Linked DNA regions of Roseobacter denitrificans OCh 114. The protein of the gene in region 1 interacts with the protein of each later gene in a pairwise test. Links are inferred from orthologs where the notes say so. Each region holds a gene or a part of one and is shown on either strand. Other genes may lie near its edges. The genes, in order: accC and ribD.

Region 1 (3,277 bases):
TGAACGCCGCTTCACGGCCGTGTAACTTGGCATTGATCGGCACCGCCGCCGCCCCGACCGCCCAGATCCCGTAAAAGACGGTCAGATAATCCGGTACATTCGTCATGAACAGCGCCACGCGGTCACCCGACCCCACACCCTGCGCCAAAAGCCAGCCCGCCACGGCGCGGGCATCGCGCCAGAACTGGCCGTAGTCCGCCACACACTCTGTACCGAGAAAAAGCGCGGGTCGCCCGGGCGTGATCTGCGCCTGTCGCTCAAGCCAATGTGCGAGGTTCATCCCTTGCTCCTTTTGCGGGATTGGAGTTTACCTGCTCTGCGCGGCGCTGCAATAGGCGGGTTTCCATGGCGTCACCCTTCGCATATAACGAGCGCGCAAGAACAAGGGCCGACGCCGATACGGCCTGCCCAGAATATGGTCGAGGAATTCAATGACAAAAAAGAACCATGACGCAGATGTGGCATTTATTCAGGCCCTTGCAGAATTGCTGCGCGAGAATGACCTGACCGAGCTTCAGGTCAAAAGGGATTATGGCGCGGATGACAGCCTGAACGTGCGGGTCAGCCGACACCAGCAACAGGTGTTCACGCAGGTTGCCTCCCCCAACCCGGCTCCGGCGGCCGCGGCAGCACCTGCTGCTGCCACCCCTGCGGAAACCGTGGACGATCCCGCCGATCTGCCGGGTGCCGTAACCTCGCCCATGGTCGGCACGGTCTATATGCAGGCCGAACCCGGCGCTCCCGCGTTCATATCGGTTGGTGCCCAGGTGGCCGAGGGTGACACCTTGCTGATCGTCGAAGCCATGAAGACCATGAACCACATCCCGTCCCCAAGATCCGGCATCGTAAAACGCATTGTCGTCGAAGATGGCGCCGCAGTCGAATTCGGCACCCCGCTCGTTATCCTCGAATAGGAGCGACCAGCATGTTCAACAAGATTTTGATTGCCAACCGGGGCGAGATCGCGCTGCGCGTTGTGCGGGCCGCGCGCGAGATGGGCATTGCCTCAGTTGCGGTACACTCGACTGCGGACAGCGACGCGATGCATGTGCGCATGGCCGATGAAAGCATCTGCATCGGTCCACCGGCGAGCCAGCAAAGCTATCTGTCCTTTCCCGCCATCATTTCTGCCTGCGAAATTACCGGCGCAGAGGCGATACATCCGGGATACGGGTTCTTGTCCGAAAACGCGGGCTTCGTGCAGATCGTCGAAGATCACGGGATCAGCTTTATCGGGCCGACCGCCGAGCATATTCGCATCATGGGCGATAAGATCACCGCCAAGGAGACGATGAAAAACCTCGGCGTGCCCTGCGTGCCCGGCTCTGACGGCGGCGTTGCAACGCTGGAGGAAGCGCAGCGCATCGGTGCGGAAATCGGCTATCCCGTCATCATCAAGGCAACCGCGGGCGGGGGTGGGCGCGGCATGAAAGTTGCCCAGAACGCGGAAGAGATGGAAAAAGCCTTTCTGACCGCGCGCGCCGAGGGCAAATCGAATTTCGGCAATGATGAGGTCTATATCGAGAAATACCTCACCACACCCCGCCACATCGAGATACAGGTGTTTGGCGATGGCAAGGGCCGCGCGGTGCATCTGGGCGAGCGGGATTGTTCATTGCAGCGCCGCCACCAGAAAGTCTTTGAAGAGGCTCCTGGCCCATCCATTTCTGCCGAAGAGCGCATGGCCATCGGCAAGGTCTGCGCGGATGCGGTGGCGCGGATCAACTACATCGGCGCGGGCACGATCGAATTTCTCTACGAAAACGGTGAGTTCTACTTCATCGAGATGAACACGCGGCTGCAGGTTGAGCATCCGGTGACCGAAGCGATTTTCGGCGTAGACCTTGTGCGCGAACAGATTCGCGTGGCCAGCGGTATGGAGATGTCCTTCCGGCAGGAAGACCTGACAATCAACGGACATGCCATCGAAGTGCGCATCAATGCGGAGAAACTGCCGAATTTCTCACCCTGCCCCGGCCGCATCACGCAGTATCACGCGCCCGGCGGTCTTGGCGTGCGGATGGATTCCGCGCTTTATGACGGCTATTCGATCCCGCCTTACTACGACAGCCTGATCGGCAAGCTGATCGTGCATGGCCGTGATCGACCCGAGGCGCTCGCACGGCTGCATCGCGCGCTGGGGGAGTTGATCGTTGATGGCGTTGATACGACGGTGCCGCTCTTTCATGCCCTGCTGGAAGAAGAAGCCGTTCTGTCGGGTGGCTACAACATTCACTGGCTGGAGCAGTGGCTGGACGCAAACCTCAGCGCAACTTAAGGGTTTGTCGTCATGCGATTGACCCCGGATGTGCTGATGCAGGCCTATGCCACGGGCATTTTCCCGATGGCAGAGCATCGCGATGATCCGGACATTTTCTGGGTTGATCCCCTGCGCCGGGGCATCATGCCGCTGCGCGGGTTTCATATGTCCCGTTCCTTGCGCCGTCAGATGCTGCGCACGGCGTTTGATATACGGATTGACCAGGATTTCGCCGGCGTCGTGGACGGGTGCGCGGATCGCGCCGACACCTGGATTAATGACGAAATCCGCCGTCTTTACAACATCTTGCACGCGCAGGACCGGGCCCATTCGCTTGAAGTCTGGGAAGGCGACACGCTGGTCGGCGGGGTCTACGGGGTTACGCTGGGGGCTGCGTTTTTTGGCGAAAGCATGTTTTCACGCCGCAGCAACGCGTCGAAAATTGCGCTGGCCTGTCTGGTGGACCGGCTGCTTGATGGTGGCTTTGCGCTGTTTGACACGCAATTCCTGACCGAGCATCTCGCCTCTCTCGGTGCAATCGAAATAAGCCGGGCGCAATACCAAAAGCGGCTTCAGGAAGCCTGCGCCCGCCCGGCCAGTTTTCTCAATCCGCCTCTGCGCAGCCCTCAGGAGGTCGTGCAGCGCATCACCCAGATGTCATAGCGCGGATGATCCATCGCAGAAAGCGCCGGTGAAGATGCGATCATCCAGCCGGAAAAAATGAAAGCGCCGGAATCAATGTCGCGCACCTCAAGCGAGGCAAAGGCATCGCCGGACGGGTTTCCGACGGGATAGCGGCAGGCGTTCAACCGGATGCTGATCCGGTCCAGTTTCGCTGTCTGACCCTTTGGCACGATAATTTCAAAGGTTTCGCCGTTTATCCGGTCCACCCCGCGCAGCTGTGCACCCGTTGCTTCCGTTGCCGCCTGCTGCGCAAATGCGGCTGAGGCCATGAGCACAAGCGCCAAACCGCATCGCAGGATCATTCAGAGGAACCGCCCACGAATTTCAACAACA
Region 2 (3,091 bases), 990 kb from region 1 along the record:
AGTTTGAATGTCACACAGGCGGGCCCGGGCTTTACGACTTGACCGACCAGATCGCACCTTGGGTCCGGCAATTCGGTGATGGTCTGTTAACGCTGCTGGTGCAGCACACGTCCGCATCGCTTTTGATCCAGGAAAATGCCGATCCGGATGTGCAAACCGATTTGCAGGCGTTTTTCAATCGTCTGGTGCCGCCTGCGGACGACCCAAGAATGTCCTATCTGAGCCATACGTTGGAAGGTCCGGACGATATGCCTGCGCATATCAAGGCGGCGATCCTGCCGGTGAGCCTGTCCATTCCGGTCGCGGCGGGGCAGCTTCAATTGGGCACATGGCAGGGGATTTATCTTGTGGAGCATCGCCGCCGCCCGCACCGCAGGCGGGTGGCCGCGCACTTTAATGCTGACCGATAAGACACGGTTTTTGCCACAACATGTGGGATGATAATTCGCCTCTACCCAAAACTTAGGCGTTCGCCTATACTTGTGGATAAGTGGGGCGGCGATCCCACAACAAGAGGCAGAGACTGGAATAAGGGGGACGGCCGATGCGCTGCCCGTTTTGCGGAAATATTGACACTCAGGTTAAAGACAGCCGTCCGGCGGAGGACCATGTCTCCATCAGGCGACGCCGGTTTTGCCCGGCCTGTGGGGGGCGGTTTACGACCTATGAACGTGTGCAGCTGCGCGATCTGGTTGTGATCAAATCCACCGGCAAACGAGAAGATTTTGATCGCGACAAGCTGGAGCGCTCCATCCGCATATCCATGCAGAAACGACCCATTGATCCCGAACGGATCGACCAGATGATATCGGGCATTGTGCGCCGGTTGGAAAGCATGGGCGAAACCGACATCGGCTCCAAACAGATCGGTGAGATCGTGATGGAAGCGCTCGCGCGGATCGACACCGTTGCCTATGTGCGTTTTGCCAGTGTGTACAAGAACTTTCAGGCCGCAGATGATTTTGACAAGTTTGTCAGTGAATTGCGCCCGGACGTTCCCGGCGACGAGTGACCGAGGCGTCCCGCTACATGGCGCTGGCCCTGTCGTTGGGGCGGCGGGGCTTTGGTCGTGTATGGCCGAACCCGGCCGTGGGCTGCGTGATTGTCAAAGACGGCCGGATTATCGGGCGCGGCTGGACCCAACCGGGGGGCCGTCCGCATGCTGAGACGCAGGCGCTGGCGCAAGCCGCGGCGCAGGCGCGCGGTGCTGACGTCTATGTGACGCTGGAACCTTGCGCACATCACGGCAAGACCCCACCCTGCGCAGAGGCATTGGTCAGGGCGGGCGTTGCGCGGGTTTTCGCGGCCACCGGGGACCCGGATCCGAGGGTGCATGGTGCAGGTTTTCGCGCCTTGGAGCAGGCGGGCATTCATGTTCAGTCAGGCATTTTGGAAGCGCAGGCGCGCCGGGACAACGCGGGGTTTTTTGCGCGCGTGGAACTGGATCGCCCTTTCATGACGCTCAAGCTTGCGGGCAGTTTTGACGGGCGCATTGCAACCGGCACAGGCGAGAGCAAGTGGATCACGGGCCCGCAGGCACGCCGCGTGGTGCATGCATTGCGCGCGCGGCATGATGCGGTGATGGTGGGCGCGGGTACGGCGCGCAAGGATGACCCGGCGCTGACCGTCCGGGACCTTGGCACCGCGTGGCAGCCTGCGCGCGTTGTGATCAGTCGCAGGCTTGATGTGCCGCTGATGGGGGTCTTGGCCCGCACGGCGACCGAGGTGCCGGTGATCTTATGTCATGGCAAGGACGCTGACCCGCAGTTGATCCGAACCTGGCAGGATTTGGGGGCTGTCCTGCTGCCCTGCGCGGCGCGGGGTGGGCAATTGGACCCTGCGGATGTGATGCGCCAACTGGCGGGGCATGGTCTGACGCGGATCTTTTGCGAGGGGGGCAGCGCCTTGGCGGCGTCTTTGTTCGAGGCCGACCTTGTGGATGAGTTGATCGGCTTCACCGCAGGTCTGGCGATCGGGGCGGAGGGGTTGCCGTCGATCGGCGCCTTGGGGCTGAGCAAATTGTCTCGCGCACCGCGTTATGACCTGCGCAGCACGCAGACCGTCGGCCCGGACGTCATGCACATCTGGGAGCGTGCGCAGCCCTGATTGACACGCGGGGCAATGAACGCTTCTGCCACCGGTTGCACGGTGCACGAATGCCAGCCGCAAGGCCGTGACGCGCTGCGGGGGCTTGTCAGCTTTGGGTCGCGCCGCTACGTCATCACAAACACCAGCACGGCGGGGCTTTCATGTTTACGGGAATCATTACCGACATCGGCACGATCATCGACCTCAAGCAGGAGGGCGACCTGCGGGCGCGCATTCGCACGGGTTATGATACGTCCGGCATTGATATGGGGGCCTCCATCGCGTCGGATGGTGTCTGCCTGACCGTGGTCGATCTCGGGCCGGATTGGTATGATGTGCAGATCAGCGCCGAGACCGTGAGCAAGACGAACCTCACCCAGTGGGCCGTCGGCGGTCGCGTCAACCTCGAACGCGCGTTGCGTGTGGGCGATGAGTTGGGCGGCCATATCGTGTCCGGGCATGTGGACGGTGTCGCCGAGGTCATCGCGGTCACGGAGGAGGGCGACAGCACGCGGGTGACACTGCGCGCCCCTGAGGCACTGGCACGGTTCATCGCGCCCAAAGGGTCGGTGGCCCTCAACGGGACCTCTCTGACGGTGAACGAGGTCGACGGCAGGGACTTCGGGATCAACTTCATTCCCCATACGAAAGAAGTCACAACATGGGGCGGTGTGCGCGTTGGGGATGCGGTGAACCTTGAGATTGACACGCTGGCCCGTTACGTCGCGCGTCTTGCGGAAATGCCTGCGCATTGAACCGGGGGCGGCTGGTCAAGCCTTGCCGCTTGGTCTATGAGCCTGTCCCAGACAAAGAGGCGTGCATGCTATGACATTTGAAACATCCGGCCCAGTTGAGCGTGAGCTGCGCGACAGCATCTCACCCATCGAAGCGATCATCGAGGATGCCCGTCACGGTCGGATGTTCATTCTGGTCGATCATGAAGATCGCGAGAATGAAGGCGACCTCGTGATCCCCGCACAATTTGCCGACGCGCAGGCGATCA

The links.
Region 2: the proteins of accC (region 1) and ribD interact in binary tests that used the Escherichia coli proteins (3 or more experiments, as listed by UniProt). The link is inferred for Roseobacter denitrificans OCh 114 from one-to-one orthologs.

What each region holds. Positions count from the first base shown.
Region 1 is NC_008209.1:2,720,783-2,724,059, forward strand. What follows is about bases 146-3,101. They hold accC (acetyl-CoA carboxylase biotin carboxylase subunit), read left to right. Parts: upstream 146-925; coding sequence 926-2,278; downstream 2,279-3,101. Other genes in these bases: RD1_RS13110 (class I adenylate-forming enzyme family protein), read right to left, coding at 146-280; accB (acetyl-CoA carboxylase biotin carboxyl carrier protein), read left to right, coding at 432-914; aat (leucyl/phenylalanyl-tRNA--protein transferase), read left to right, coding at 2,291-2,923; RD1_RS13130 (DUF2155 domain-containing protein), read right to left, coding at 2,887-3,101. Outside these bases: more of RD1_RS13110, read right to left, coding at 1-145; more of RD1_RS13130, read right to left, coding at 3,102-3,246; outer membrane lipid asymmetry maintenance protein MlaD, read right to left, coding at 3,243-3,277. UniProt on the Escherichia coli protein: This protein is a component of the acetyl coenzyme A carboxylase complex; first, biotin carboxylase catalyzes the carboxylation of the carrier protein and then the transcarboxylase transfers the carboxyl group to form malonyl-CoA.
Region 2 is NC_008209.1:1,727,681-1,730,771, forward strand. What follows is about bases 298-3,067. They hold ribD (bifunctional diaminohydroxyphosphoribosylaminopyrimidine deaminase/5-amino-6-(5-phosphoribosylamino)uracil reductase RibD), read left to right. Parts: upstream 298-1,029; coding sequence 1,030-2,106; downstream 2,107-3,067. Other genes in these bases: RD1_RS08295 (secondary thiamine-phosphate synthase enzyme YjbQ), read left to right, coding at 298-410; nrdR (transcriptional regulator NrdR), read left to right, coding at 545-1,012; RD1_RS08310 (riboflavin synthase), read left to right, coding at 2,250-2,843; ribB (3,4-dihydroxy-2-butanone-4-phosphate synthase), read left to right, coding at 2,914-3,067. In the rest of the region: more of RD1_RS08295, read left to right, coding at 1-297; more of ribB, read left to right, coding at 3,068-3,091. UniProt on the Escherichia coli protein: Converts 2,5-diamino-6-(ribosylamino)-4(3h)-pyrimidinone 5'-phosphate into 5-amino-6-(ribosylamino)-2,4(1h,3h)-pyrimidinedione 5'-phosphate.